Regions from separate parts of the Flexivirga alba genome, predicted to be linked through region 2. Evidence: riboswitches for the same ligand, from Rfam matches in the RefSeq annotation. Region 2 holds a riboswitch; the other holds the start of a gene.

Region 1 (15,351 bases), 4.7 Mb from region 2:
CTGCCGTCAACGAGGTGGCGATCGAGCGCGAACTCCGCGGAAGCCATTGCGGCATCGAGCCATTCGGATTCCTGCAGGATCATTGCGGCCTCGGCGAGTGCGCTGATCGCCAGACCGTTCCAGGACGTCACGACCTTCTCGTCGCGATCCGGTTGGGGCCGTCGGGAGCGACGGTCCATGAGCTTGGTCCGGATCAATTCCCACCGCGACTGGTCGTCCGGGTCGCGCAGCAGCTGGAGGGTCGAGGTGCCGTGCTCGAAAGTTCCCTCCTCGGTCACGCCGAGCAGCTCGGCGGCCCACCGGCCGTCCTCGTCGCCGAGCGTCGCCCGCAGGTCGCTGGGTGACCAGACGTATGTCGTGCTCGATCCCCTCGGTGTCGGCGTCGAGCGCGCTGGCGAAGCCGCCGTCGGCCGTCCCGAGGTCGCGGATGATGAATTGCGCTGTCTCGGAGGCAATTCGGGCGACAAGCGGGCTTTGAGTGGCGCGCCACAGGTGCGCGTAGACACGCAACAATTGCGCGTTGTCGTAGAGCATCTTCTCGAAGTGCGGCACCGTCCAGGTCGCGTCGACGCTGTAGCGTGCGAAGCCACCGGCAAGCTGGTCGTAGATGCCGCCACGAGCCATTGCCTCGCAGCTGTGCTCGACCATGGCCAAGGCATCGCTGTCACCGGTGCGCGAGTGGTGGCGCAACAGAAACTCCAGCACCATGGACGGCGGGAACTCGGCGCGCCGCCGAAGCCGCCATACCTGGCGTCATACGACTGGCGGAGGGTGGTGACGGCGTTGGCGGTGACCTCCGCAGTGAGCGCGGTGGACGCGCCGCGGGTCGCCGCCGCTGCCAGTTGGGTCGCGACGTTCTGCCCGGAAGCCCTGACCTCGTCCGGCTGGGTCTCCCAGGCATGCTTGGCCGCCGAAAGCAGTTGCAGGAACTGTGGTTTCGGCAGATAGGTGCCGGAGAAGAAGGGCTTGCCATCCGGGGTGAGCAGGCAGGTCATCGGCCATCCGCCACTTCCCGTCATTGCAGTCGTGGCGGTCATGTAGGCGGCGTCGATGTCCGGACGTTCTTCGCGGTCCACCTTGATCGCGACGAAGGACTGATTGATCGCAGCCGCAACCTCGAGGTTCTCGAACGACTCGTGCGCCATGACGTGGCACCAGTGGCAGGCGGCATACCCGACGGACAGCAGGATCGGTCGGTTGTTGTCGGCAGCCTCCTGCAGCGCTTCGGGACTCCACTCGCGCCAGTCGACCGGGTTGTCGGCGTGCTGGCGGAGGTAGGGGCTGAGGGAGTCAGCGAGTCGGTTGGCCATGGCTCCAGCCTTTCACCCCGGGGTGGTGGTTGTGGCAGTGGCGCTGGTCAGCTGACCGTGGCGCCGGCTTGCCGGAGTCTGGCCGCCAGCGGCTCGGTGTTGAAGAGCATCGCCTGACCCGAGCCGGCGCGCGAGGGTCTCATGGGCTTCGGGGGAGTCGGCGCACCAAGCTTGTCGAGGTGTGCAATCTGTTCGTCGGTGAACTGCGGCGAGATGTCGCCGCCCCGACCGACAAGCGCGTATGTCGTGCTGCCGCAGGTGATTAGCAAGGTGCCCCACCGGCTCCTGCGCAGGCTGATCTGCGATGCGGGGATCGAGAAGACGCGACTGCTCTTGTCGGACATCGTCAGCAGTCCGTCGGCGAGCACGAGTATCACCGGGATACATTTGCGGGCGTTGAGCAGGCTCTTTCGCCAGTAGAGACCGGTTGCGAATGGCGGCTCGGCGCTCGTCGGATACGACATCCACGACACCTTATGCCCGATTCCGGGACGCCGTCACCGCACGCGGCCTGCGGCGAGCGTCTCGGATTGCCCGGAGCGGCGCAGCGCCTCCGCGACGAAGCCGCCGGCGAGGAGTTCATCGAGCAGGCCGTCGAGCCAGGTCGTGGTGGCCGGGTGAGTGCTCGGCTTGGTGGCCAGCGCCTGCCGGATCTGCATGAACGGTTCGTCGAGGATGCGTAGGCCGGGGTTGGCGTCGACGTATGCAGTGACCGGCTCACGGATCCCAGCCGCGACGTCGAGGCTCTGCTCGGCGAAAACGGTGGTCCCGTCCACGCCGCGAACGATGGTGGCGTGCTCGAGGGTGCGGGTCAGGAAGAGGTCGTATGCCGAGCCCTCCTTGACGCCGATCCGGACACCGCCGGCGTCGACATCGGCCGGTGCCCGGTGGGGTGAGGCGTCGGGCACGGCATACACGCCGTCGATGAGGACGTAGGGCTCGGTGAACGTGACCTCGCGGGCGCGGGCCGGCTCGACGGCGAGGAACGCGATCGTCGCCGGTCCGGAGACGAGCGCGTCGAAGGACTTGCGCGCCGCGTCGAAGCAGACGAAGCGCAGGTCGGTGCCCAGCCGGGTCGCGATCTCGTGTGCGATGTCGACGGTGATCCCGCCCGGTTGTTGCGGATCGCCCTGCGCAAGGACCGGGTTGCCGAGGTTGATCGCTGCGGTGAGGTGCCCCTCGGGAGCGAGGTCGGCGCGTGCCTGGTCGGTCGCTCTCGTCATACCAACGATCGTAAGGAACGCATCCTCGCGCCGGGCCAGTTGGTCGCTCTCTCTGCTGACAGCAGCGAAAGCTAGCTGTTCACAGTGTTTTTCGCTGATCCTTGCAGCATGTCCGAAGAACAGCGCAGACCACCACACCCACTCAGCCGGCAGATCGCCGAACATCTCCTCGACGAGCGCATCATCGTGCTCGACACCGAGCTGGACGACGAGATCGGCACCCGGCTCATGTCTCAGCTCTACCTGTTGTCGGCAGCCGACCCGCGCGCCGACATCAGCTTCTGGATCAACTCGCCCGGCGGTTCGGTGCCGGCAATGCTCGCGATCATGGATGTGATGCGTGCGATCCCGAACGACGTGTCGACGCTGGCGCTCGGATTGGCTTGCAGCGCAGGGCAATTCCTGCTGACAGGGAGAGAAGGGCAAGCGCTACGCGTTGCCGCACCAAGGTCCTCATGCATCAGGGCAGCGCCGGCTTCGGTGGCACCGCGGTCGACATCGAGTTGCAGGCCGACGATCTGCGCCAGACACGGGACACCGTGCTCGGCATCACCGCCGAACTCACCGGCCAACCGGTGCCGCGCGTGTTCGAGGATTCGCTGCGGGACCGCTGGTACACGGCGGAGCAAGCCGTTGCCTATGGACTCATCGACCAGGTCATCGACGACCTCAGCCGCATCAAGCCGGGCAAAAACCCTGTGGGACTTGGAGTTTGATGATCATGAGTGAGCGCAGCGAACGACCAATGGCGCAGTCGAATGACGGCACCCGACGAAGGAGGGAGGCGTCATGAGTGAGCGCAGCGAACGACCAATGGCGCAGTCGAATGATGGCACCCGACGAAGGAGGGAGGCGTCATGAGTAGTTACACGATTCCGAATGTGATTGCGTCGTCTCCGCGCGGCGACCGCGTCATGGACGTATACAGCCATCTACTCTCCGAGCGGATCGTCTACCTCGGCACCGAGATCGATGACGGAGTTTCGAACGCGCTGATCGCGCAGATCCTGCACCTGGAATCAGTGGCACCGGACCAGGAGATCAACCTCTACATCAACTCGCCCGGCGGATCCCTGACCGCCACGTTCGCCGTGTATGACGCGATGCGGTTCGTCCGGTCACCGGTCGCGACGACCTGTGTCGGGCAGGCGTGCTCGACGGCCGCGATCCTGTTGGCGGCCGGCGCTCCGGGTCGGCGGAGTGTCCTGCCGCACTCGCGGGTGTTGCTGCACCAGCCGTCCGGGAGCGGCCGTGGCGCCATACCAGACATCATCCTGGCGGCCGACGAGGTGATTCGGCTGCGTGCGGAGGCCGAGGAAGTGCTCGCGCAGCACACCGGGCAACCGCTCGACGTGTTGCGCAAGGACACCGATAGGGACCGGATCTTCGCGCCGCAGGCCGCCGTCGACTACGGGCTGGCCGACGAGGTGATGGCCTATCGGAGCTGATCCGGGTGTGTCAGGCGGCCAGCGCGACCGGGCCGCGCATGTTCGCCGGGGCGGAAGCCAGACCCAATCGGACGGACTCGCGGCGCAGCTCGCGAACGGTCAGGTCGGTGACTTCGGCGAGTGTGCAATCCAGCGCGCCGGCGATGGCCGCGACGATCTCCGAGGACGGGTCCTTGCGGCCGCGCTCGACCTCGGAGAGGTATTGCGCGGAGATCCCGGCCCGCTGCGCGGTCGTGGTGATCGTGCCGCGGCGACGCAGTCGGATCGCGCGCAACTGCGTGCCGAGAACCTCCCGCCAGAGAGGCTCGACCGTCGAACGCTGCCGGAGCTGCCGCACGTCACCCATGTGTCGACGCTAGCCCCGCCACCCGCCACTGCTCAACGGTTTCTGCTCTCAGCAGAAGGCGTCTCACTCGGGATGAGCCGGACTGTGGCAGAGCGCCGGATCGGAGGTGATTGGTGTTGACACGGCCTTCTCGGACTGCGGAATCTCCGGCTCGCGAACGGCGGGGACGAGCGCGAGTGCGACCATGGCCGCCGCACCGACAGCGAGCAGGGCGTGCAACACACCCACGTGTTCGCCGAGCAGCCCGAGCAGCGGGGGACCGGCGAGGAACGCGGTGTAGGCGACGGTGCTGATCACCGAGATGCGGGCGTGCGCGTGCTGCGGGTCGTCGGCGGCAGCGCTCATGCCGACCGGGAAGCCCAACGAGACACCGAGGCCCCAGATGACGACTCCGGCATACGCGAGTGCGGTCGGTCCGAAGACCACGACCAGGCAGCCGAGGATCGCCAGCGAGAAGCAGGCGCGCAACACCGGCACACGGCCGTAACGGTCCAGGAGCATGGTGCCGACGAGACGTCCGGCCGTCATACAGCTGAGAAAGGTTGCGAACGCTAGGATTCCGGCCCATTTCGGCACATGGTGGCCTTCAACGAAGCCGAGCGACAGCCAGTCGTTCGCGGTGCCCTCGGTGAATGCGGCGATCAGTGTCACGACCCCGATCAGCAGGACACGAGGATCGGTCCAGGCACTGCGCAACGTGGATGTCGGGCGGGCCTTCGCGTCGTCCTCGGTGGCAACTTCTCGGCCATCGGACAACGTCCCGAAGTTCTTGGCGCACCAGATGGCGACGGTGCCGATGACGGCCATGACGATGGCCAGGTGCACCCACAAAGGCACGTGTATGGCGGTCAGGCCCGCGCCGACGAGCGCCGCCACGACGGTGCCGCCACTGAACATCGCGTGGTAGCGAGGCATGATCGAGCGCTTCTGGTGACGCTCGACGACGGTGCCTTCGAGGTTCATCGCGACGTCCCAGGGGCCCATGCCCCAGCCGGCGATGAGCAGGCCGATCACGGTCACACGAGGTGTGAGGTGATGGCAACGGCAGCGAGCAAGTAACCCGCGGTGGCCGCCAGTGCGGCGACGCGCACGGTCGGCGCGGCTGCCGAATCGGCCGATCACCCAGCCGGCCAAGGGCAGCCCGCTCACACTGCCGAGCGAACCGGCGAGAAGGAGAAGGCCGAGCTGGCCGGTCGAGAAGTGAAGCAGTGTCTTGACGTCGGGCAGCCGGGCGGCGAACGAGGCGAAGGCAGCGCCATTCAGCACGAACAGGACCGCGACCGACCGCGAGACGCGGCGGGACACGGTGGGGTCCGACTGCGAATCGGGAGCGGTGTTGGGCTTGTCCACCATCACCATGGAGTTCCTTCGGAGGAGCGCTTCGGGCCGTCGAATCGATTCGATCGAATCGATTCGATAGTCTGCTCCACATGCCTGTGGGTGGTCAAGTCGAAAACGTGCCTGCTGGGCGCGTCACGCTGCGTGACGTCGCTCACCGCGCCGGCGTCGCGATGTCCACGGCGTCGCTGGTCTTCAGCGGCAACAAGCCGGTGGCCACGGACACCGCCGAGCGCGTGCGGGCAGCCGCGGCGGAACTCGGGTATGGCGGGCCGGATCCGATGGCCTCGTCATTGCGACACGGGCGCAGTGGTGTCATCGCGGCCGTCGTCGAGCGCCGCATCCTGCACGCGTTCCGTGACCCGTATGTCGTGTCGGTGCTCGACGGTCTCTCCCAGGTGGTCGGTGAGATGGGTTGCGGATTGTTGCTGCTGCCGGACACAGCCGAGGGGTATGGCGACAGCGGACCGCAGGTGTCACGGGTTGCCGCGGACGCCGCCGTGTTCATGCTTTGTGGCGATGAGAACAACGTGCTGGCAAGGGAATTCGGCGCTCGCGGGGTTCCGATCGTGGGCACCGGCGCACCCGAGGGCGCCGACGTGCAGGTGACCGCGGACGAGCGGGCTGCGTCCCGTGAGCTGGCGCAGTTGCTGCACGACCTGGGGCACCGCCGGGTCGGTCACGTGATGATGCCGCTGCAGTGGGGTGGCACGACCGGGCGGCGCACCATCGCCCAGGTCCGGGCGAGCCATTTCCCGGACACGCGGGAGAGGGCGTTCGGGGTGCGGGACGTCTTCACCGCCGCGACGCTCGTTGAGGCGGAGGAGCCCGACTTCGACTCCGGTTATGCAGCGGCGAAGCTGCTCCTGGACAGCCACCGGCCGCCGACCGCGATCATCGCGCAGAGCGACCTGCTCGCCGCCGGCGCCGTGCAGTGCGCCGTGGACCGCGGCCTGCGCGTGCCCGAGGACCTGTCGGTCACCGGGTATGACGGTGTTTCCTTGCCGTGGTTCCCGAGGACACTCACCACGATCGACCAGCATCCGATCGAGAAAGGCCGAGCCGTTGGTGAGGTGGTGCGCTGCTGGCCGGTGAAGAGGTCTCGACGTGACGGTGCCGGTGACTCTGCGTCTGGGCGACACGACCGGTCCGGTGCCGCGCCCATGACGTGCTGATCGCCGAGAGACGCACTTGATGCCGACTGACGCAGTTGCAAGTGCGTCAATCGGTATTTGCTGCGTCAGTCGGTAGGTTGACGGGCGATGGAGACTTCGACGTGGACCCACGAGCCGGTCGGCTACCGCTGCCCCTTCTGCGCGTTCCAGCGCGGCGAGGGGACGACCGCAACGCCGCGTCGGACCTGGTCGTGCAGCGCGAGTTGGTCTTCGCGCGGATCGCGCCCAAATGGTGGCCCGTGAACGACGGCGGGGCACTCGTCATACCGAATGAGCATGTGGAGAACCTCTACGAGCTGCCGACCGATGTCGGTCACGCATTGTGGGACCTGACCCGCGAGGTTGCCATCGCAATGCGGGAAACGTATGGATGTCAGGGTGTTTCGACTCGCCAGCACAACGAGCCTGCCGGTGACCAGGACGTCTGGCACCTGCACCTGCACGTGCTGCCACGGTATGACGGGGACGATCTCTACCTGCGGCATCGCGAGGCGCGCTACGTCGACGCAGCCGAGCGCGCAGATTTCGCTGCACGGTTGGGCGACGCGCTCGGCTAAACTGAAGGCACACGACTGGCGAAGGGTGGGTCACCACCGGGGAGTGTGAGTTCGTCGTATCGCCCGCCTGGGTGCGACTCCGATCGATTCAAGGAGTCCCCAAGATGTCCGTTGCACAATTGCTGGACGGCACAGCCGTCGCCCGCCGAAGCTTCGCCGAGACTGCCGAACGGGCCGCGGATTTCGCTGCGGCGCAAGGGCGTCCGGTATGCCTCGCCACTGTGCTGATCGGTGACGACCCGGCATCCCAAACCTACGTACGAATGAAGCAACGGCGTGCGGGACAGCTCGGGCTGGAGTCGCGGCGGGTCCAGCTTCCGGCGGAGACAACCACCGATACCGCCGTCGCCGCAGTGCGCGCCTTGTCCGAGGACGACACGGTCGACGGCATCCTCGTGCAGCACCCGGCGCCCGCCCAGGTCGACGAGCTTGCCGTCTTCGAGGCGATCGCGCCGGAGAAGGACGTCGACGGCGTGACGATGCACAGCTTTGCGGCAATGGGATTGTCCGCCAACGGCTTTCACTCCTGCACGCCGGAAGGAATCGTGCGGCTGCTCGACGCATACGACCTGCCGATTGCCGGCAAACGGGTGTGCGTCGTCGGGCGGAGCGCGATCCTCGGCAAGCCGGTGGGCCTGCTTCTCCTGGCTCGGGACGCGACCGTCACCTTCTGCCACTCCCGCACCACCGATCTGGCTGTGGAGGTGTCGGAGGCGGACATCGTGATCGCAGCCGTCGGTCGGCCGGAGCTGGTCCGGGGTGAGTGGGTCAAGCCGGGAGCGGTCGTCGTTGACGCCGGTTACAACCCGGGCAATGTCGGCGACGTGGAGACCGCGGCCGCGGCGGAGCGGGCGTCATACATCACACCGGTGCCCGGTGGCGTCGGTCCGATGACCATTGCGGTGTTGATGGAACAGACGGTAACTGCCGCGGAAAACCGGGTGCAGTAACCGGCGCGGTGCGCCTAGTGCGGTGCGTGCAAAGTTGCTTGACAGTCGCTTCGCGCCTGACCAGCAAATTTGCCCACATCCGTACCTGCTCTATTTCTGACTCACGGCACTAGCGTCGAGCCATGCGCCCACCCGATGCCGGCTTCGCCGACCCACGCCTGGCCGTCCTCTACGACTTCTTCGACGACGATCGCAGCGATCTCGATGTCTATGAGGCGATCGTCGATGAGTTGGGCGCCCGCAAGGTTCTGGACATCGGCTGCGGAACCGGTTCTCTCGCAGTCCGATTGGCCGCGCGAGGCATCGAGGTGGTCGGCATTGATCCGGCGGTCGCCTCGATCGAGGTCGCACGCACCAAGCCGTATGCCGACAAGGTGACCTGGATCGAGGGAGATGCGACGGCGCTGACCGGCCGCGTCGCCGACGGGGATCTTGCGGTCATGACCGGCAACGTCGCGCAGGTCTTCGTCGACGACGCGGACTGGTCGCAAACCTTGGGCGCCATACACGATGCTCTGCGGGAGGGTGGTTGGTTCGTCTTCGAGGCTCGGCGACCCGAGATGCGTGCCTGGGAGCAATGGACCACACCGCCGACCGAGGTCGCGTTGCCGGATGGTCGCCGGGGCACGGACTCGATGACAGTGACCGAGGTGGCATTGCCCCTGGTGACGTTCGAGTCGACACTTGTGCTGGCTGACGAAACGCTGAAATCAGTGTCGACACTGCGTTTTCGAGAGTATGACGAGATCGTGGCCGACCTCGAGGCGCACGGCTTCGAGGTCGTGGAGGTGCGCGATGCGCCGGACCGCCCGGACAAGGAATGGGTTTTCCTGGCGCGGACCCATCAGTGACGGTCGAATTCGCGATTGACGGTCGAATTGGACTGTCAATCGCGAATCGAACCGTCAGAGATCAGGACCTGCGTCACTGGAAGTCGCGGGACTTGGACCGCACGTGAATCGTGAGGTGCTCCAGACGATCCGCGAGCAGGTTGGTGACGCCGTCCTCGGATCGCTCGAGTATGCCGCGCACCACCATCGCCGGTGACGCGCGCGCGATGCGCCGGTAGCGGTGCCAAACACCGCGAGACACAATGACATTCAGGATCCCGGTCTCGTCCTCGACATTGACGAAGGTGATCCCGCCGGCAGTCGCCGGGCGCTGACGATGAGTGATCACGCCGCCTACCTGCACCCGTCGACCGCTCTGGAAACCCTTCAGCTGATCGATCGGCAGCACGCCACGCGCGTCCAGATCGGCCCGGACGTGCCGGATGGGGTGATCACCGGGGCTGATCCCGGTCGCCTGCAGGTCGTGCATCAGCAACTCGCCGATGGACAGCTCCGGCAACAGCGGCGGCTGGTAAGGCACCCGAACCGGCAACTGGTCGCTACGGATCGAGGCTGCCTCCGCCGAGCGCCACAGCGCATCCCGGCGCGATCCAGTCAGTGAGTCCAGTGCGCCGGACAGCGAAAGTGCCTCCATTTGCTCGGTATCCAACTCGGCGCGCCGTGCGAGGTCGGCTAGATCGGTGAACGGCCCGGACAAGTCACGGGTCTGCACGATGCGCTCGGCGGCAGCCTCGCCGAGGGCGGTGATGTCGGCCAGCCCGAGACGAACTGCGTGGTGCCAGTCGCGGCGGTGCTCCTGCCAGTCGGCGGGCGCATTGGTGTCGAAATCGCCGATCTCCTCCTGCGTGTGGTCCCGCATGCAGTCGTCGCTGCCACCACGCAGGTCCATTGCGTCGGGGAGTCCGGCTCGAGGTCGGCGTGCACGCTGGAGCGCAGCAGATGCGGGGACAGCACTTCGACACCGTGCCGCCGCGCATCGCCGGTGAGCGTCTGCGGTGAGTAGAACCCCATCGGCTGGGAACGCAGCAAACCTGCCAAAAAGGCTGCGGGATAATGCAATTTGAGCCATGAGCTGGCATAGACCAGCACCGCGAAACTGAGCGCATGCGACTCCGCGAAACCGAAATTGGCGAAGGCCTCGATCTTGTTGTAGATCTCCTGCGCGGTCTCCGGCGGTATGCCGTTGCGGGCCATTCCGTCATACAGCTTGGTGCGCAGGGAGTCGATGCGCTCGACACCACGCTTGGACCCCATGGCCCGGCGCAGCAGGTCGGCGTCGGCCGGGCTGCAATCGCCGACCGCGATCGCCATCTGCATCAACTGCTCCTGGAAGAGCGGGACGCCGAGCGTGCGTTCGAGCACCGGCTCGAGCAGCGGGTGGGAGTAGGTGATGGGCTCCTTGCCGGTGCGGCGCCGGATGTAAGGGTGCACTGCGCCGCCTTGGATCGGACCCGGGCGGATCAGGCCGATCTCGACGGCGAGGTCGTAGAACGACCGCGGTTTGAGCCGGGGAGGGTGCCCATCTGTGCGCGACTCTCGACCTGGAAGACACCGATCGAGTCGGCGCGGCACAACATGTCGTAGACGCCCGGCTCGTTGCGCGGCAACGTCTCGATGCGCCACTGCTCGCCGGTATGACGCTCGACCAGGTCGAAGGTGTGCTGCAGTGCGGCCAGCATTCCGAGGCCGAGCAGGTCGAACTTCACCAGGCCCATCCACGCGCAATCGTCCTTGTCCCATTGCAGGACAGTGCGATCCGTCATCCGGGCTCGCTCGATCGGGCACACCTCGCTGACCGGCCGGTCGGTGAGCACCATGCCGCCGGAGTGGATGCCGAGGTGCCGTGGATAGCTCAGCACCTGCTCGGCCAACTCGATGACGGGCCCCGGTATGTCGTGGTCCGCACTCGAGATCTCCGCGCCCCAGCGTTCGACCTGCCGGGACCAGGCGTCCTGCTGCCCCTGGCTGGCGCCGAGCGCCTTGGCCATGTCGCGCACGGCGTTCTTGGGGCGGTAGGTGACGACGTTGGCGACCTGTGCGGCGTTGCGGCGCCCGTAGGTCTGGTAGACGTGCTGAATCACCTCCTCGCGTCGGCCGGAGTCGAAATCGACGTCGATGTCGGGTGCTTCCTCGCGCAGCTCGGACAGGAATCGCTCGAAGGGCAGCTCGTAGAAGATGGGGTCGATCACCGTGATGCCGAGGACGTAACAGACCGCCGACGCTGCGGCCGAACCCCGGCCTTGGCACAGGATGCCGCGGCCTTTGGCGAACTGCACGATCTCGTGCACGATCAGGAAATATCCCGGGAAGTCTTTCTTCTCAATGACATTCAGCTCGCGTTCGATGCGTGCGTATGCCGCGTGGTTGTCCTTCGGATAGCGTTCCGCAGCGCCGCGCATCGTCAGCTCGCGCAACCAGCTCATCGGGGTGTGGCCGGCGGGTACCTCCTGGCGCGGCAGCCGCGGCGACGCTGCCCGCAGGCTGAACGCGAGATCGTCGGCGATCTCGACCGTTCGCTCGACGGCACCCGGGAAGCGGTGCATGCGCTGCGCCATCTCCGCCCCGCTGCGCACGTATGCCGCGCCGTGCACCGGCAGCCAACTGTCCAGCTCCTCCAGGCTACGGCGTGAGCGGACGGCGGAAAGCGCTGTGGCCAGCGGGTATTGGTCCGAGTCGGCGTAGTGCACCGCGTTGGTAGCGACGGTCAGCGCGTCTCCGGACCGGGCTACCTCGGCGAGCCGGTCGCAGGTGGTGCTGTCTGCCGGGTCGCCGTGGTCGGTCAGCTCGACGAAGACGTTGTCCTTGCCGAAAAAGTCTTGCAGAGAACGTAGTTCGGTGACTGCGGCATCATGTCCGTGTCGAGTGAGCGCGCTGGGCACGCTGCCTTTACGGCAGCCGGTCAGGATCGCCCAGTGGCCGGCCGCCTCCTCGGCCAGCGCCGGCAGGTCGTAGAGCGGCTTGCCCTTCTCAGCGGTTTCGGCGAGCTGCCCCTCGGTGACGGCCCTTGCGAGGCGACGGTAACCCTCCGCCCCGCGCGCGAGCACCAGCAGGTGATTGCCCTCGGGATCGGGTACGCCGTTCTGCGGAGCAGTCAGGCCCAGTGACAGCTCCGCCCCGAAAATTGTTTGCAATCCATAGCTTTCGGCTGCCTCGGCGAAACGCACGATGCCGTAGAGGCCGTCGTGGTCGGTGATGGCCAGGCCGTGCAGGCGCTGTCGCGCGGCTTCGGTGACCAGGTCCTCGGGTGCCGCGGCGCCGTCGAGGAAGCTGTAGTGCGAATGTGCGTGCAGTTCGGCATACGGCACGACGGGTCCCGCCGACTCACCCAGCTCGGCCGGGCGGAAGGGGTGTCGCTTGCGCGAGAAGACCGGTCCGTCACCGCCGTCGGCAGGCTGGCCACGCACGCTGCGCTCCTCGGGCCGTATGCCGTGGGAGAGCGCCTGCTCCAGCTGCGACCACGGTATGGCGGGGTTACTCCAGCCCACGGCAACTCCGCAGGAACTCTTGGTCTCGATACGGCTCCGCTAGCGCTCCGCCTACTCGACCCGCGAGGGTTTCAGTCATAGCGAGCCTCGAGGAACCAGGTCTTGCCCTCGGCGAGCACCAACCAGGCGGTGGACTGGTTGTCGATCAGCTGAAAACGGTTGAGGTGCACGCGCTTTCGCCACCAACGCTGTTGGATCGGCCACGGGCCGGCCCACTGCGCGATGCGACGGTTTCCGTCCGGCACGCGCAACCATGCAGGTTCCCCGCTGACCGTGCCGCGATCGTCGACCGTCACTGACTCTCCTGCGTCAGTGAAGACCTGCACCTGACTCGCGCTGCTGAAAACAGTGGCCGGGGCAGGGCCGGGCACGGTGCCCGGCCAGGGCTGCTCGAGACGGCGCTCGCGAGTTGTCGGCAGCGCATCGCCCCAGGGGCGAAGAACACGGCGCTCGTGCAGCAGGCGACCTCCGGTTACGGTGCTGGTGAGGACGGCCTCATGGCCCAGCCGGTGCTGCAGGGTGGTGAGAGCGTGCTCCACCTTCTCGTCGGGACGATCGCCCCACAGCCCTTGCGCATGATGCTCGGCGTTGTCGACGGACTCCGGGAGCACCTGCACCGAGAGCACCGACGCACCCAGGGAGTCGTCGTCGACAGTTGCCGCCTCGGCCGCGAGATCCTCCAACTGCCAACGGATCCGGTCCAGAACCTCGACGCTGCCGAACTGCCAGGGGTGCCGCCAGAGCCGCTCGAAGAGAGCGTCCGGCTCGAGTTGCACGGTGACCCGGATCTCGGTGCAGATCAGCGCGGAGCGCGTGAGCAGTTGCGTGAACTCGCCTGCTGCCGGCTCGCAGTGAGCGATGATCTGCTCGACCCGATCGGTGGCCGGATCGAAGGTGACGTGCATGCCCAGCTGCGGTGGCACGGTGCGTGGGGTCAGGATCGGCGCATCCTCACCGCTGGCGAGCTGATGCGCGCGCAGGCCTGCTGCACCGAATCGGGCGTGCACCTGATCGCGCGGTAGTTGCGCCAGATCGCCGAGCTTGCGAATCCCCATGCGTTGCAACAAGTTTTCCAACTTCTTGTCGCAGGCGACAGCGACCGACAGGCCGGCCAGGAAGTCGGCCGAACCACCTGCGGGGACAATGTGCAGTGGCACAACCGTGGAGCTGGTGTAGGCAGCCTGCTCGGCGGCGAAGAGGCCGTCCGCGACGGCGACGCGCAGGTCGACCGGCAGGCGCAGCTCGTGCTCGGTGAAGTCGTGCAGATGCGTGAGCAGTGCATCCGCGGCGGCGCGTTCGCTGCCGTAGAAGCGGCCGGCTCCTTGCGCGCGAACCGCGGCGATGCCCGGACGCACGACGTGCACGTCGGGGATCTTCTCCTCGACGGCGTGCAACACCGACTCGAAAGCCCTGGCCTCGGCCACCACGTCATACGGCAGCACGATCAGCTCCGGGCAGCGGTGCTGCGCCTGGCGGATGCGCAGTCCGACGGTGACGCCCTCGAGTTTCGCAGCGGCGGAGCAGGCGACGACGAAGCCGCGGTCGGTGAGAGCAATCGCCTGGTCGGCGGCGATGCCCTGGGTGAGCCGTGCTGCCAGCACCGACCAGCCCGGGCACCAGAGCAGCATCACGCGGACCGGCGAAGAGCTGATCATGGCGTCTGTTCCAGGGTCTCGATACGCGGCTCGTTCCTCACCGCTACTCGACCACCTTGGTGGCTCATGGCCGGACCGGGATCGTGAGGTCGACGTGCCGGGTGCGGTGTCGCTCGGTCACCTCGAGGCGCAGGGCGCCGCCGGAGAGGTGGCCGTGCCCGGCATACAGGCCGTCCCAGCGCATGATCCGGCCGGCGAGCATCGCAGCTGGCCGCGGCCAGGAGCCCAGGACCACCAGCGTGCTGCCGCTGGCTCGCAGACGGGCGAGCAGCCGGGACACCTCACCGGGAGAGACGTGCTCCGGGGGCGCGGCGACGACCAGCGCGGTGACTTCGACCAGCGCCGCGATCACCGAGGTCCAGTCGTCGGGAGAGACCTGAGGGACCAGCGCCAGCCGCTCGAGCCAGACCCCCCACTCGACAGCGGCTTCGATGCCCAGGTCGGGCAGTCCGACGACACCGCACCACGAGCCCGCCATCGAGGGGCCGGCGAGCAGGGCGAGAGCCGCACTCATCGAGCCGTGCAGGGTGTAGACCCCGCCGGCACGCAGCCCGCGGGGGAACAACTCGGCGAGAGCCGGGAGCACCGGGACGCTGTCTGCTGCGGGGGACGTCTCGTGACGCTGCAGCAGCTCGTGCAACTCGGCAACCCGGGTCGCGGTGGTGGTGGTCATGACATCCATGATCGAACAGGTGTTCGACAAAGTCAATCGGGTGCACGACGTCTGATGCGGTGGCCGGCGATGTCGGCCGAACCGACATAATCGCCTGGTGATCGCTTCCGCCGCCTGGCGCACCCTGGCACGTGGCCTGGTCGAGCTGGCGTATGCCGAGACCGGCGCCGGCGATCACCCGGTGATCCTGCTGCACGGCTTGGCCGGCACTGCCCAGGAGTGGTCGGCGACACTACGTGCGCTCGGTGACACCCATCGAATCGTTGCACTGGAGCAACGCGGTCACGGGCACTCGACGCGTATGCCGCAGGACGTGACCCGGGCGGCATACGTCGCCGAC
Region 2 (15,351 bases):
CCGAGCCCTGGTTCGTCGATCGGGTCCAGGACCAAGAGAATGCGCTCCTGCTGACCGGTCCTCCCGCAGTCCGCCTGTCCGAGCAGCAGCGGGTTCGGCGCGACAAGCTGGAAGTGCTCGACGAAGTCGGCGTCGACGCCTACCCGGCGGCTGTGCCGCGGACCGAGCGGGCACTGGCCATTGCGCAGCGGTACGCCGACCTGCCCGCGGGCCAAGTCACCGACCACGTCGTCTCCGTCGCCGGGCGGGTCCGCGCATTGCGGGATCTCGGCGGGGTGTCCTTCGCCGTCATACAGGACGAGCGCGAGATGCTGCAGGTGATGGTGACCGCAGCCGACTCGCCGGACAGTGCACGGTGCCTCTGGCGCCGTGCCGTCGACCTCGGCGATCTGGTCAGCGTGACCGGTCCGGTCGCGACCTCACGCACCGGCGAGCTGTCGGTGCTGATGCACTCGTGGGAAATGGCGGCCAAGTGCTTGCGGCCTGTGCCGGGGATCGGCGTCCTCCAGCGTGAGGACACTCGGGCACGCAACCGGTCGCTCGAGCTCATTCTGGATCAACACGCGCGTGAGTTGCTGGTGCAGCGGTCCGCCGCCGTGCGGGCGATGCGGGAGACCTTTCAGGACCAAGGGTTCCTGGAGGTCGAGACGCCGATGTTGCAGCCGGTGCACGGTGGCGCGGCCGCGCGGCCGTTCGCGACACACATCAACGCCTACAACATGGAGCTCTTCCTGCGGATCGCCCCCGAGCTCTACCTGAAGCGACTTGCTGTCGGTGGTATGCAACGGATCTTCGAGATCGGTCGCAACTTCCGCAACGAGGGCGCCGACGCGACCCACAACCCGGAGTTCACTTCGCTGGAGGCGTATGCCGCCTACGGCGACTACACGATGATGCGCGAGCTCACCCGTGAGGTGCTGCTGAATGTCGCCACCGCGGTGCACGGGAAGCCGATTGCGTTGCGACCCAACGGATCCGGTGGGTATGACGACATCGACCTGACGCAGCCCTGGCCGGTGATCACCGTGCACGATGCGGTGTCGACGGCAGCCGGGACGCGCCTCACCTCTGCTTCGGGTCGCGACGAGGTGGCGCAGGTATGCCGGGACCACGGTGTGCCGGTTCGCTCGGATCAGTCGGCCGGCAAGCTGGTCATGGAGTTGTACGAAGCACTCGTCGAGAAGCAGACGACGTTCCCGACGTTCTACTGCGACTTCCCGGTCGAGGTGTCCCCCTCGCGCGTCGGCATCGCAGCGACGACCGGCTGACCGAGCAATGGGACCTCGTGGCGTTCGGTGCCGAATTGGGCACGGCATACAGCGAATTGACCGACCCTGTCGATCAGCGCCAGCGGTTCACGCAGCAGTCGCTTGCGGCGGCAGGCGGTGACGTCGAGGCCATGCAGCTCGACGAGGCGTTCCTCGCCGGGCTGGAGCTGGCAATGCCTCCGACCGGTGGACTTGGGCTGGGCGTCGACCGGGTGGTCATGATGCTGACCGGGCAGAGCATCAAGGCGACCCTTGCATTCCCCTTCGTGCGACCGCAGGCGTGACGCGTCAGCTGATCTCCGGCTGGCTCGACCACGGGAAGTCGATCCACTGAGCGGTGCGTTTCCAGACGTATTCGCACTTCACGACGGAGCGTGACTTCTCGTAGATGACGGCGGACCGCGTCTCCTTGACGTGACCCTCGCAGAACTTGCGGACCAGGTCGAGGGTGCCACCGGTGTCGGCGACGTCGTCGATGATCAGCACCGTCGCGCCCGACAGGTCGACCGGTTGCGGCACCGGCGGAAGCATCACCGGCATCGGCAGCCGTTCGTCGACGCCGGTGTAGAACTCGACGTTGAGCACGTGCACGTTCTTCATGCCGAGCGCGTAGCTGATGGCGCCGGCCGGGATCAGCCCGCCGCGGGCGATGGAGATGATCAGGTCGGGCCGGTAGCCGCTGTCGTGGATGGTCTGCGCCAGCTCGCGGCTCGCGGTGCCGAACAGGTCCCAGGTGAGTACCTCGCGGTCGTGTGTCATAGAAGTCCATTCTGAACAAGCACAGTGAGCTTGGGCTGCGTTGGCATGGCGGCAGCTTGCTGACGCTCTTGCCAGCGCAGGATAAGCCTCATGGGGACATTCAACTCCAGGGGCGCCAGTGGTGTTTCGTTAGGCTTGCGGCATGAGGACTCCTCGACAGGCGTCGACGTGACGACCCCCGGGCCCGCGACCGACGGTGACATCCCGGATTACCTGCGGTCATTGGGGATTCCGGGGCTTGCCGACATACATGTGCACTTCCTGCCGGAGCCGATGCTGCAGAAGGTGTGGGCTTACTTCGACGCCGCCGACCAGAACTACGGCGCTCCGTGGCCGATCACCTACCGGTTTGACGAAGCCACCCGGCTGGCTGTGTTGCGTGGCTTCGGGGTGCGCGCCATCCCGGCGCTGACCTACCCGCACAAACCCGGCATGGCACGGTGGCTCAACGACTGGAACGCGGACTTCGCCAGGCGTGTGCCGGACGCCGTGCACTGCGGGACGCTCTATCCGGAGCCGGATGCCGCAGCGTATGTCGGTGAGGCGCTGGCCTTGGGTGCGCAACTTTTCAAGATGCACGTGCAGGTCGGTGGTTACGCGCCGGACGGCGAGCAGCTGGACGGGGCATGGGAGGTATTGGCGGATGCTGGTGCGCCTGTCGTCATACATGCTGGATCTGCGCCGTTGCCAGGGGAATTCACCGGTTCGGAGCGTATCGCCCGTGTCCTGGCGAAGCACCCTCGATTGACGCTGGTGATCGCGCACGCGGGGATGCCGGAATATCACGAGTTCGCCGATCTGGTGGAGCGTTACGACAACGTGCAGCTGGACACCACGATGGTCGCCACGGACTTCACTGATCGGTTCGCGCCGTTGCCCGACGGGTATGTCGCACGACTCGCTGGGCTGGGGGATCGGGTCGTGCTCGGCTCGGACTTCCCGAACATTCCTTACCCGTATGCGCACCAGCTCGAGGCCTTGGCGAGGCTGGATCTCGGTGATGACTGGATGCGAAAGGTCCTGTGGGACAACGGTGCCCGCTTGCTCAGCGTCCACGCAACTGGTCGATGAGCTCGTCGCGATCGGTGACCGGCGCCTGGCAGACGAAGCCGTGACACACGTAGGCCGCTGAGCGGCCGCCGACCAGGGGGCGATCGGCCAGCAGGGGTGAGGTCGGGGCATCCGGCGCACCGTGGACGATCACGGCGCCCGAGGTGGGTGCGGCCCACGCAGTGCGCGTGAGACCGCGTGACGCGCGGTCCTGTCCGATGACCGCCACCTGCACCGGACCGGCCAGGACCGCTTCGGCCACGGCGAGGCCCCAACCGGCGAATCGTGGTGCCTGCGTGGCGATTTCGCCCATGGACGCAAGTGCCGCCGCTGCGCGGTCGCGGGCTGCCGGATCGCCAGTCAGCGCGCTGAGGGTGAGCAATGCGCCGGCGAGGCTCGAGGTCCCAGAAGGCTCGGCGTTGTCACCGGCACCACGCGGGGTGAAGAACAGCTTCTCTCCGTCGGAAGCGGCATCGTGGAAGCCGCCGGACGGACCAGTGAAGATCTGCTGCGCGGTCGCGAGCAGTTGCTCGCCGGCGGCGAGGTAGCGCTGTTCACCGGTCGCCTGGTGCAGGACGAGCAGCGCCTCCGCGAAGTTGCCGTAATCGTCGGCGACGCCGGGGGCGCCACTGACCCGGCCGCCCAGCGAGGTGCGCCGCAGCCTGCCGTCAACGAGGTGGCGATCGAGCGCGAACTCCGCGGAAGCCATTGCGGCATCGAGCCATTCGGATTCCTGCAGGATCATTGCGGCCTCGGCGAGTGCGCTGATCGCCAGACCGTTCCAGGACGTCACGACCTTCTCGTCGCGATCCGGTTGGGGCCGTCGGGAGCGACGGTCCATGAGCTTGGTCCGGATCAATTCCCACCGCGACTGGTCGTCCGGGTCGCGCAGCAGCTGGAGGGTCGAGGTGCCGTGCTCGAAAGTTCCTCCTCGGTCACGCCGAGCAGCTCGGCGGCCCACCGGCCGTCCTCGTCGCCGAGCGTCGCCCGCAGGTCGCTGGGTGACCAGACGTATGTCGTGCCCTCGATCCCCTCGGTGTCGGCGTCGAGCGCGCTGGCGAAGCCGCCGTCGGCCGTCCCGAGGTCGCGGATGATGAATTGCGCTGTCTCGGAGGCAATTCGGGCGACAAGCGGGCTTTGAGTGGCGCGCCACAGGTGCGCGTAGACACGCAACAATTGCGCGTTGTCGTAGAGCATCTTCTCGAAGTGCGGCACCGTCCAGGTCGCGTCGACGCTGTAGCGTGCGAAGCCACCGGCAAGCTGGTCGTAGATGCCGCCACGAGCCATTGCCTCGCAGCTGTGCTCGACCATGGCCAAGGCATCGCTGTCACCGGTGCGCGAGTGGTGGCGCAACAGAAACTCCAGCACCATGGACGGCGGGAACTTCGGCGCGCCGCCGAAGCCGCCATACCTGGCGTCATACGACTGGCGGAGGGTGGTGACGGCGTTGGCGGTGACCTCCGCAGTGAGCGCGGTGGACGCGCCGCGGGTCGCCGCCGCTGCCAGTTGGGTCGCGACGTTCTGCCCGGAAGCCCTGACCTCGTCCGGCTGGGTCTCCCAGGCATGCTTGGCCGCCGAAAGCAGTTGCAGGAACTGTGGTTTCGGCAGATAGGTGCCGGAGAAGAAGGGCTTGCCATCCGGGGTGAGCAGGCAGGTCATCGGCCATCCGCCACTTCCCGTCATTGCAGTCGTGGCGGTCATGTAGGCGGCGTCGATGTCCGGACGTTCTTCGCGGTCCACCTTGATCGCGACGAAGGACTGATTGATCGCAGCCGCAACCTCGAGGTTCTCGAACGACTCGTGCGCCATGACGTGGCACCAGTGGCAGGCGGCATACCCGACGGACAGCAGGATCGGTCGGTTGTTGTCGGCAGCCTCCTGCAGCGCTTCGGGACTCCACTCGCGCCAGTCGACCGGGTTGTCGGCGTGCTGGCGGAGGTAGGGGCTGAGGGAGTCAGCGAGTCGGTTGGCCATGGCTCCAGCCTTTCACCCCGGGGTGGTGGTTGTGGCAGTGGCGCTGGTCAGCTGACCGTGGCGCCGGCTTGCCGGAGTCTGGCCGCCAGCGGCTCGGTGTTGAAGAGCATCGCCTGACCCGAGCCGGCGCGCGAGGGTCTCATGGGCTTCGGGGGAGTCGGCGCACCAAGCTTGTCGAGGTGTGCAATCTGTTCGTCGGTGAACTGCGGCGAGATGTCGCCGCCCCGACCGACAAGCGCGTATGTCGTGCTGCCGCAGGTGATTAGCAAGGTGCCCCACCGGCTCCTGCGCAGGCTGATCTGCGATGCGGGGATCGAGAAGACGCGACTGCTCTTGTCGGACATCGTCAGCAGTCCGTCGGCGAGCACGAGTATCACCGGGATACATTTGCGGGCGTTGAGCAGGCTCTTTCGCCAGTAGAGACCGGTTGCGAATGGCGGCTCGGCGCTCGTCGGATACGACATCCACGACACCTTATGCCCGATTCCGGGACGCCGTCACCGCACGCGGCCTGCGGCGAGCGTCTCGGATTGCCCGGAGCGGCGCAGCGCCTCCGCGACGAAGCCGCCGGCGAGGAGTTCATCGAGCAGGCCGTCGAGCCAGGTCGTGGTGGCCGGGTGAGTGCTCGGCTTGGTGGCCAGCGCCTGCCGGATCTGCATGAACGGTTCGTCGAGGATGCGTAGGCCGGGGTTGGCGTCGACGTATGCAGTGACCGGCTCACGGATCCCAGCCGCGACGTCGAGGCTCTGCTCGGCGAAAACGGTGGTTCCGTCCACGCCGCGAACGATGGTGGCGTGCTCGAGGGTGCGGGTCAGGAAGAGGTCGTATGCCGAGCCCTCCTTGACGCCGATCCGGACACCGCCGGCGTCGACATCGGCCGGTGCCCGGTGGGGTGAGGCGTCGGGCACGGCATACACGCCGTCGATGAGGACGTAGGGCTCGGTGAACGTGACCTCGCGGGCGCGGGCCGGCTCGACGGCGAGGAACGCGATCGTCGCCGGTCCGGAGACGAGCGCGTCGAAGGACTTGCGCGCCGCGTCGAAGCAGACGAAGCGCAGGTCGGTGCCCAGCCGGGTCGCGATCTCGTGTGCGATGTCGACGGTGATCCCGCCCGGTTGTTGCGGATCGCCCTGCGCAAGGACCGGGTTGCCGAGGTTGATCGCTGCGGTGAGGTGCCCCTCGGGAGCGAGGTCGGCGCGTGCCTGGTCGGTCGCTCTCGTCATACCAACGATCGTAAGGAACGCATCCTCGCGCCGGGCCAGTTGGTCGCTCTCTCTGCTGACAGCAGCGAAAGCTAGCTGTTCACAGTGTTTTTCGCTGATCCTTGCAGCATGTCCGAAGAACAGCGCAGACCACCACACCCACTCAGCCGGCAGATCGCCGAACATCTCCTCGACGAGCGCATCATCGTGCTCGACACCGAGCTGGACGACGAGATCGGCACCCGGCTCATGTCTCAGCTCTACCTGTTGTCGGCAGCCGACCCGCGCGCCGACATCAGCTTCTGGATCAACTCGCCCGGCGGTTCGGTGCCGGCAATGCTCGCGATCATGGATGTGATGCGTGCGATCCCGAACGACGTGTCGACGCTGGCGCTCGGATTGGCTTGCAGCGCAGGGCAATTCCTGCTGACAGCGGGAGAGAAGGGCAAGCGCTACGCGTTGCCGCACTCAAGGTCCTCATGCATCAGGGCAGCGCCGGCTTCGGTGGCACCGCGGTCGACATCGAGTTGCAGGCCGACGATCTGCGCCAGACACGGGACACCGTGCTCGGCATCACCGCCGAACTCACCGGCCAACCGGTGCCGCGCGTGTTCGAGGATTCGCTGCGGGACCGCTGGTACACGGCGGAGCAAGCCGTTGCCTATGGACTCATCGACCAGGTCATCGACGACCTCAGCCGCATCAAGCCGGGCAAAAACCCTGTGGGACTTGGAGTTTGATGATCATGAGTGAGCGCAGCGAACGACCAATGGCGCAGTCGAATGACGGCACCCGACGAAGGAGGGAGGCGTCATGAGTGAGCGCAGCGAACGACCAATGGCGCAGTCGAATGATGGCACCCGACGAAGGAGGGAGGCGTCATGAGTAGTTACACGATTCCGAATGTGATTGCGTCGTCTCCGCGCGGCGACCGCGTCATGGACGTATACAGCCATCTACTCTCCGAGCGGATCGTCTACCTCGGCACCGAGATCGATGACGGAGTTTCGAACGCGCTGATCGCGCAGATCCTGCACCTGGAATCAGTGGCACCGGACCAGGAGATCAACCTCTACATCAACTCGCCCGGCGGATCCCTGACCGCCACGTTCGCCGTGTATGACGCGATGCGGTTCGTCCGGTCACCGGTCGCGACGACCTGTGTCGGGCAGGCGTGCTCGACGGCCGCGATCCTGTTGGCGGCCGGCGCTCCGGGTCGGCGGAGTGTCCTGCCGCACTCGCGGGTGTTGCTGCACCAGCCGTCCGGGAGCGGCCGTGGCGCCATACCAGACATCATCCTGGCGGCCGACGAGGTGATTCGGCTGCGTGCGGAGGCCGAGGAAGTGCTCGCGCAGCACACCGGGCAACCGCTCGACGTGTTGCGCAAGGACACCGATAGGGACCGGATCTTCGCGCCGCAGGCCGCCGTCGACTACGGGCTGGCCGACGAGGTGATGGCCTATCGGAGCTGATCCGGGTGTGTCAGGCGGCCAGCGCGACCGGGCCGCGCATGTTCGCCGGGGCGGAAGCCAGACCCAATCGGACGGACTCGCGGCGCAGCTCGCGAACGGTCAGGTCGGTGACTTCGGCGAGTGTGCAATCCAGCGCGCCGGCGATGGCCGCGACGATCTCCGAGGACGGGTCCTTGCGGCCGCGCTCGACCTCGGAGAGGTATTGCGCGGAGATCCCGGCCCGCTGCGCGGTCGTGGTGATCGTGCCGCGGCGACGCAGTCGGATCGCGCGCAACTGCGTGCCGAGAACCTCCCGCCAGAGAGGCTCGACCGTCGAACGCTGCCGGAGCTGCCGCACGTCACCCATGTGTCGACGCTAGCCCCGCCACCCGCCACTGCTCAACGGTTTCTGCTCTCAGCAGAAGGCGTCTCACTCGGGATGAGCCGGACTGTGGCAGAGCGCCGGATCGGAGGTGATTGGTGTTGACACGGCCTTCTCGGACTGCGGAATCTCCGGCTCGCGAACGGCGGGGACGAGCGCGAGTGCGACCATGGCCGCCGCACCGACAGCGAGCAGGGCGTGCAACACACCCACGTGTTCGCCGAGCAGCCCGAGCAGCGGGGGACCGGCGAGGAACGCGGTGTAGGCGACGGTGCTGATCACCGAGATGCGGGCGTGCGCGTGCTGCGGGTCGTCGGCGGCAGCGCTCATGCCGACCGGGAAGCCCAACGAGACACCGAGGCCCCAGATGACGACTCCGGCATACGCGAGTGCGGTCGGTCCGAAGACCACGACCAGGCAGCCGAGGATCGCCAGCGAGAAGCAGGCGCGCAACACCGGCACACGGCCGTAACGGTCCAGGAGCATGGTGCCGACGAGACGTCCGGCCGTCATACAGCTGAGAAAGGTTGCGAACGCTAGGATTCCGGCCCATTTCGGCACATGGTGGCCTTCAACGAAGCCGAGCGACAGCCAGTCGTTCGCGGTGCCCTCGGTGAATGCGGCGATCAGTGTCACGACCCCGATCAGCAGGACACGAGGATCGGTCCAGGCACTGCGCAACGTGGATGTCGGGCGGGCCTTCGCGTCGTCCTCGGTGGCAACTTCTCGGCCATCGGACAACGTCCCGAAGTTCTTGGCGCACCAGATGGCGACGGTGCCGATGACGGCCATGACGATGGCCAGGTGCACCCACAAAGGCACGTGTATGGCGGTCAGGCCCGCGCCGACGAGCGCCGCCACGACGGTGCCGCCACTGAACATCGCGTGGTAGCGAGGCATGATCGAGCGCTTCTGGTGACGCTCGACGACGGTGCCTTCGAGGTTCATCGCGACGTCCCAGGGGCCCATGCCCCAGCCGGCGATGAGCAGGCCGATCACGGTCAGCCACACGAGGTGTGAGGTGATGGCAACGGCAGCGAGCAAGTAACCCGCGGTGGCCGCCAGTGCGGCGACGCGCACGGTGGCGCGGCTGCCGAATCGGCCGATCACCCAGCCGGCCAAGGGCAGCCCGCTCACACTGCCGAGCGAACCGGCGAGAAGGAGAAGGCCGAGCTGGCCGGTCGAGAAGTGAAGCAGTGTCTTGACGTCGGGCAGCCGGGCGGCGAACGAGGCGAAGGCAGCGCCATTCAGCACGAACAGGACCGCGACCGACCGCGAGACGCGGCGGGACACGGTGGGGTCCGACTGCGAATCGGGAGCGGTGTTGGGCTTGTCCACCATCACCATGGAGTTCCTTCGGAGGAGCGCTTCGGGCCGTCGAATCGATTCGATCGAATCGATTCGATAGTCTGCTCCACATGCCTGTGGGTGGTCAAGTCGAAAACGTGCCTGCTGGGCGCGTCACGCTGCGTGACGTCGCTCACCGCGCCGGCGTCGCGATGTCCACGGCGTCGCTGGTCTTCAGCGGCAACAAGCCGGTGGCCACGGACACCGCCGAGCGCGTGCGGGCAGCCGCGGCGGAACTCGGGTATGGCGGGCCGGATCCGATGGCCTCGTCATTGCGACACGGGCGCAGTGGTGTCATCGCGGCCGTCGTCGAGCGCCGCATCCTGCACGCGTTCCGTGACCCGTATGTCGTGTCGGTGCTCGACGGTCTCTCCCAGGTGGTCGGTGAGATGGGTTGCGGATTGTTGCTGCTGCCGGACACAGCCGAGGGGTATGGCGACAGCGGACCGCAGGTGTCACGGGTTGCCGCGGACGCCGCCGTGTTCATGCTTTGTGGCGATGAGAACAACGTGCTGGCAAGGGAATTCGGCGCTCGCGGGGTTCCGATCGTGGGCACCGGCGCACCCGAGGGCGCCGACGTGCAGGTGACCGCGGACGAGCGGGCTGCGTCCCGTGAGCTGGCGCAGTTGCTGCACGACCTGGGGCACCGCCGGGTCGGTCACGTGATGATGCCGCTGCAGTGGGGTGGCACGACCGGGCGGCGCACCATCGCCCAGGTCCGGGCGAGCCATTTCCCGGACACGCGGGAGAGGGCGTTCGGGGTGCGGGACGTCTTCACCGCCGCGACGCTCGTTGAGGCGGAGGAGCCCGACTTCGACTCCGGTTATGCAGCGGCGAAGCTGCTCCTGGACAGCCACCGGCCGCCGACCGCGATCATCGCGCAGAGCGACCTGCTCGCCGCCGGCGCCGTGCAGTGCGCCGTGGACCGCGGCCTGCGCGTGCCCGAGGACCTGTCGGTCACCGGGTATGACGGTGTTTCCTTGCCGTGGTTCCCGAGGACACTCACCACGATCGACCAGCATCCGATCGAGAAAGGCCGAGCCGTTGGTGAGGTGGTGCGCGCGCTGCTGGCCGGTGAAGAGGTCTCGGACGTGACGGTGCCGGTGACTCTGCGTCTGGGCGACACGACCGGTCCGGTGCCGCGCCCATGACGTGCTGATCGCCGAGAGACGCACTTGATGCCGACTGACGCAGTTGCAAGTGCGTCAATCGGTATTTGCTGCGTCAGTCGGTAGGTTGACGGGCGATGGAGACTTCGACGTGGACCCACGAGCCGGTCGGCTACCGCTGCCCCTTCTGCGCGTTCCAGCGCGGCGAGGGGACGACCGCAACGCCGCGTCGGACCTGGTCGTGCAGCGCGAGTTGGTCTTCGCGCGGATCGCGCCCAAATGGTGGCCCGTGAACGACGGCGGGGCACTCGTCATACCGAATGAGCATGTGGAGAACCTCTACGAGCTGCCGACCGATGTCGGTCACGCATTGTGGGACCTGACCCGCGAGGTTGCCATCGCAATGCGGGAAACGTATGGATGTCAGGGTGTTTCGACTCGCCAGCACAACGAGCCTGCCGGTGACCAGGACGTCTGGCACCTGCACCTGCACGTGCTGCCACGGTATGACGGGGACGATCTCTACCTGCGGCATCGCGAGGCGCGCTACGTCGACGCAGCCGAGCGCGCAGATTTCGCTGCACGGTTGGGCGACGCGCTCGGCTAAACTGAAGGCACACGACTGGCGAAGGGTGGGTCACCACCGGGGAGTGTGAGTTCGTCGTATCGCCCGCCTGGGTGCGACTCCGATCGATTCAAGGAGTCCCCAAGATGTCCGTTGCACAATTGCTGGACGGCACAGCCGTCGCCCGCCGAAGCTTCGCCGAGACTGCCGAACGGGCCGCGGATTTCGCTGCGGCGCAAGGGCGTCCGGTATGCCTCGCCACTGTGCTGATCGGTGACGACCCGGCATCCCAAACCTACGTACGAATGAAGCAACGGCGTGCGGGACAGCTCGGGCTGGAGTCGCGGCGGGTCCAGCTTCCGGCGGAGACAACCACCGATACCGCCGTCGCCGCAGTGCGCGCCTTGTCCGAGGACGACACGGTCGACGGCATCCTCGTGCAGCACCCGGCGCCCGCCCAGGTCGACGAGCTTGCCGTCTTCGAGGCGATCGCGCCGGAGAAGGACGTCGACGGCGTGACGATGCACAGCTTTGCGGCAATGGGATTGTCCGCCAACGGCTTTCACTCCTGCACGCCGGAAGGAATCGTGCGGCTGCTCGACGCATACGACCTGCCGATTGCCGGCAAACGGGTGTGCGTCGTCGGGCGGAGCGCGATCCTCGGCAAGCCGGTGGGCCTGCTTCTCCTGGCTCGGGACGCGACCGTCACCTTCTGCCACTCCCGCACCACCGATCTGGCTGTGGAGGTGTCGGAGGCGGACATCGTGATCGCAGCCGTCGGTCGGCCGGAGCTGGTCCGGGGTGAGTGGGTCAAGCCGGGAGCGGTCGTCGTTGACGCCGGTTACAACCCGGGCAATGTCGGCGACGTGGAGACCGCGGCCGCGGCGGAGCGGGCGTCATACATCACACCGGTGCCCGGTGGCGTCGGTCCGATGACCATTGCGGTGTTGATGGAACAGACGGTAACTGCCGCGGAAAACCGGGTGCAGTAACCGGCGCGGTGCGCCTAGTGCGGTGCGTGCAAAGTTGCTTGACAGTCGCTTCGCGCCTGACCAGCAAATTTGCCCACATCCGTACCTGCTCTATTTCTGACTCACGGCACTAGCGTCGAGCCATGCGCCCACCCGATGCCGGCTTCGCCGACCCACGCCTGGCCGTCCTCTACGACTTCTTCGACGACGATCGCAGCGATCTCGATGTCTATGAGGCGATCGTCGATGAGTTGGGCGCCCGCAAGGTTCTGGACATCGGCTGCGGAACCGGTTCTCTCGCAGTCCGATTGGCCGCGCGAGGCATCGAGGTGGTCGGCATTGATCCGGCGGTCGCCTCGATCGAGGTCGCACGCACCAAGCCGTATGCCGACAAGGTGACCTGGATCGAGGGAGATGCGACGGCGCTGACCGGCCGCGTCGCCGACGGGGATCTTGCGGTCATGACCGGCAACGTCGCGCAGGTCTTCGTCGACGACGCGGACTGGTCGCAAACCTTGGGCGCCATACACGATGCTCTGCGGGAGGGTGGTTGGTTCGTCTTCGAGGCTCGGCGACCCGAGATGCGTGCCTGGGAGCAATGGACCACACCGCCGACCGAGGTCGCGTTGCCGGATGGTCGCCGGGGCACGGACTCGATGACAGTGACCGAGGTGGCATTGCCCCTGGTGACGTTCGAGTCGACACTTGTGCTGGCTGACGAAACGCTGAAATCAGTGTCGACACTGCGTTTTCGAGAGTATGACGAGATCGTGGCCGACCTCGAGGCGCACGGCTTCGAGGTCGTGGAGGTGCGCGATGCGCCGGACCGCCCGGACAAGGAATGGGTTTTCCTGGCGCGGACCCATCAGTGACGGTCGAATTCGCGATTGACGGTCGAATTGGACTGTCAATCGCGAATCGAACCGTCAGAGATCAGGACCTGCGTCACTGGAAGTCGCGGGACTTGGACCGCACGTGAATCGTGAGGTGCTCCAGACGATCCGCGAGCAGGTTGGTGACGCCGTCCTCGGATCGCTCGAGTATGCCGCGCACCACCATCGCCGGTGACGCGCGCGCGATGCGCCGGTAGCGGTGCCAAACACCGCGAGACACAATGACATTCAGGATCCCGGTCTCGTCCTCGACATTGACGAAGGTGATCCCGCCGGCAGTCGCCGGGCGCTGACGATGAGTGATCACGCCGCCTACCTGCACCCGTCGACCGCTCTGGAAACCCTTCAGCTGATCGATCGGCAGCACGCCACGCGCGTCCAGATCGGCCCGGACGTGCCGGATGGGGTGATCACCGGGGCTGATCCCGGTCGCCTGCAGGTCGTGCATCAGCAACTCGCCGATGGACAGCTCCGGCAACAGCGGCGGCTGGTAAGGCACCCGAACCGGCAACTGGTCGCTACGGATCGAGGCTGCCTCCGCCGAGCGCCACAGCGCATCCCGGCGCGATCCAGTCAGTGAGTCCAGTGCGCCGGACAGCGAAAGTGCCTCCATTTGCTCGGTATCCAACTCGGCGCGCCGTGCGAGGTCGGCTAGATCGGTGAACGGCCCGGACAAGTCACGGGTCTGCACGATGCGCTCGGCGGCAGCCTCGCCGAGGGCGGTGATGTCGGCCAGCCCGAGACGAACTGCGTGGTGCCAGTCGCGGCGGTGCTCCTGCCAGTCGGCGGGCGCATTGGTGTCGAAATCGCCGATCTCCTCCTGCGTGTGGTCCCGCATGCAGTCGTCGCTGCCACCACGCAGGTCCATTGCGTCGGGGGAGTCCGGCTCGAGGTCGGCGTGCACGCTGGAGCGCAGCAGATGCGGGGACAGCACTTCGACACCGTGCCGCCGCGCATCGCCGGTGAGCGTCTGCGGTGAGTAGAACCCCATCGGCTGGGAACGCAGCAAACCTGCCAAAAAGGCTGCGGGATAATGCAATTTGAGCCATGAGCTGGCATAGACCAGCACCGCGAAACTGAGCGCATGCGACTCCGCGAAACCGAAATTGGCGAAGGCCTCGATCTTGTTGTAGATCTCCTGCGCGGTCTCCGGCGGTATGCCGTTGCGGGCCATTCCGTCATACAGCTTGGTGCGCAGGGAGTCGATGCGCTCGACACCACGCTTGGACCCCATGGCCCGGCGCAGCAGGTCGGCGTCGGCCGGGCTGCAATCGCCGACCGCGATCGCCATCTGCATCAACTGCTCCTGGAAGAGCGGGACGCCGAGCGTGCGTTCGAGCACCGGCTCGAGCAGCGGGTGGGAGTAGGTGATGGGCTCCTTGCCGGTGCGGCGCCGGATGTAAGGGTGCACTGCGCCGCCTTGGATCGGACCCGGGCGGATCAGGCCGATCTCGACGGCGAGGTCGTAGAACGACCGCGGTTTGAGCCGGGGAGGGTGCCCATCTGTGCGCGACTCTCGACCTGGAAGACACCGATCGAGTCGGCGCGGCACAACATGTCGTAGACGCCCGGCTCGTTGCGCGGCAACGTCTCGATGCGCCACTGCTCGCCGGTATGACGCTCGACCAGGTCGAAGGTGTGCTGCAGTGCGGCCAGCATTCCGAGGCCGAGCAGGTCGAACTTCACCAGGCCCATCCACGCGCAATCGTCCTTGTCCCATTGCAGGACAGTGCGATCCGTCATCCGGGCTCGCTCGATCGGGCACACCTCGCTGACCGGCCGGTCGGTGAGCACCATGCCGCCGGAGTGGATGCCGAGGTGCCGTGGATAGCTCAGCACCTGCTCGGCCAACTCGATGACGGGCCCCGGTATGTCGTGGTCCGCACTCGAGATCTCCGCGCCCCAGCGTTCGACCTGCCGGGACCAGGCGTCCTGCTGCCCCTGGCTGGCGCCGAGCGCCTTGGCCATGTCGCGCACGGCGTTCTTGGGGCGGTAGGTGACGACGTTGGCGACCTGTGCGGCGTTGCGGCGCCCGTAGGTCTGGTAGACGTGCTGAATCACCTCCTCGCGTCGGCCGGAGTCGAAATCGACGTCGATGTCGGGTGCTTCCTCGCGCAGCTCGGACAGGAATCGCTCGAAGGGCAGCTCGTAGAAGATGGGGTCGATCACCGTGATGCCGAGGACGTAACAGACCGCCGACGCTGCGGCCGAACCCCGGCCTTGGCACAGGATGCCGCGGCCTTTGGCGAACTGCACGATCTCGTGCACGATCAGGAAATATCCCGGGAAGTCTTTCTTCTCAATGACATTCAGCTCGCGTTCGATGCGTGCGTATGCCGCGTGGTTGTCCTTCGGATAGCGTTCCGCAGCGCCGCGCATC

Evidence for each region. Region 2 has a riboswitch for ZMP and ZTP ahead of ACFQDH_RS00115 (bifunctional 5,10-methylenetetrahydrofolate dehydrogenase/5,10-methenyltetrahydrofolate cyclohydrolase). Riboswitches for the same ligand answer to the same signal wherever they lie in the genome.
Region 1: linked by a shared signal. The riboswitch ahead of ACFQDH_RS23540 (bifunctional 5,10-methylenetetrahydrofolate dehydrogenase/5,10-methenyltetrahydrofolate cyclohydrolase) and the one ahead of ACFQDH_RS00115 (bifunctional 5,10-methylenetetrahydrofolate dehydrogenase/5,10-methenyltetrahydrofolate cyclohydrolase) in region 2 are both predicted to bind ZMP and ZTP.

Annotation. Positions count from the first base shown of each region.
Region 1 covers NZ_JBHSWH010000001.1:4,709,833-4,725,183, reverse strand. Annotated here, with positions in the region: gene ACFQDH_RS23585 (thioredoxin domain-containing protein) at 1-1,310, opposite strand, end outside; gene ACFQDH_RS23580 (hypothetical protein) at 1,358-1,774, opposite strand; gene ACFQDH_RS23575 (transporter substrate-binding domain-containing protein) at 1,808-2,533, opposite strand; partial or broken gene ACFQDH_RS23570 (ClpP family protease) at 2,642-3,249, shown strand; gene ACFQDH_RS23565 (ClpP family protease) at 3,391-3,981, shown strand; gene ACFQDH_RS23560 (helix-turn-helix domain-containing protein) at 3,992-4,327, opposite strand; gene ACFQDH_RS23555 (MFS transporter) at 4,391-5,686, opposite strand; gene ACFQDH_RS23550 (LacI family DNA-binding transcriptional regulator) at 5,758-6,840, shown strand; gene ACFQDH_RS23545 (HIT family protein) at 6,942-7,397, shown strand; ZMP/ZTP riboswitch at 7,399-7,477, shown strand; gene ACFQDH_RS23540 (bifunctional 5,10-methylenetetrahydrofolate dehydrogenase/5,10-methenyltetrahydrofolate cyclohydrolase) at 7,502-8,347, shown strand; gene ACFQDH_RS23535 (class I SAM-dependent methyltransferase) at 8,470-9,198, shown strand; partial or broken gene ACFQDH_RS23530 (error-prone DNA polymerase) at 9,272-12,683, opposite strand; gene ACFQDH_RS23525 (DNA polymerase Y family protein) at 12,755-14,338, opposite strand; gene ACFQDH_RS23520 (hypothetical protein) at 14,403-15,011, opposite strand; gene ACFQDH_RS23515 (alpha/beta fold hydrolase) at 15,109-15,351, shown strand, end outside.
Region 2 covers NZ_JBHSWH010000001.1:24,733-40,083, reverse strand. Annotated here, with positions in the region: partial or broken gene lysX (bifunctional lysylphosphatidylglycerol synthetase/lysine--tRNA ligase LysX) at 1-1,552, shown strand, start outside; gene ACFQDH_RS00175 (phosphoribosyltransferase) at 1,557-2,027, opposite strand; gene ACFQDH_RS00170 (amidohydrolase family protein) at 2,196-3,098, shown strand; gene ACFQDH_RS00165 (YyaL domain-containing protein) at 3,073-3,918, opposite strand; gene ACFQDH_RS00160 (thioredoxin domain-containing protein) at 3,933-5,051, opposite strand; gene ACFQDH_RS00155 (hypothetical protein) at 5,099-5,515, opposite strand; gene ACFQDH_RS00150 (transporter substrate-binding domain-containing protein) at 5,549-6,274, opposite strand; partial or broken gene ACFQDH_RS00145 (ClpP family protease) at 6,383-6,993, shown strand; gene ACFQDH_RS00140 (ClpP family protease) at 7,135-7,725, shown strand; gene ACFQDH_RS00135 (helix-turn-helix domain-containing protein) at 7,736-8,071, opposite strand; gene ACFQDH_RS00130 (MFS transporter) at 8,135-9,433, opposite strand; gene ACFQDH_RS00125 (LacI family DNA-binding transcriptional regulator) at 9,505-10,584, shown strand; gene ACFQDH_RS00120 (HIT family protein) at 10,694-11,149, shown strand; ZMP/ZTP riboswitch at 11,151-11,229, shown strand; gene ACFQDH_RS00115 (bifunctional 5,10-methylenetetrahydrofolate dehydrogenase/5,10-methenyltetrahydrofolate cyclohydrolase) at 11,254-12,099, shown strand; gene ACFQDH_RS00110 (class I SAM-dependent methyltransferase) at 12,222-12,950, shown strand; partial or broken gene ACFQDH_RS00105 (error-prone DNA polymerase) at 13,024-15,351, opposite strand, start outside.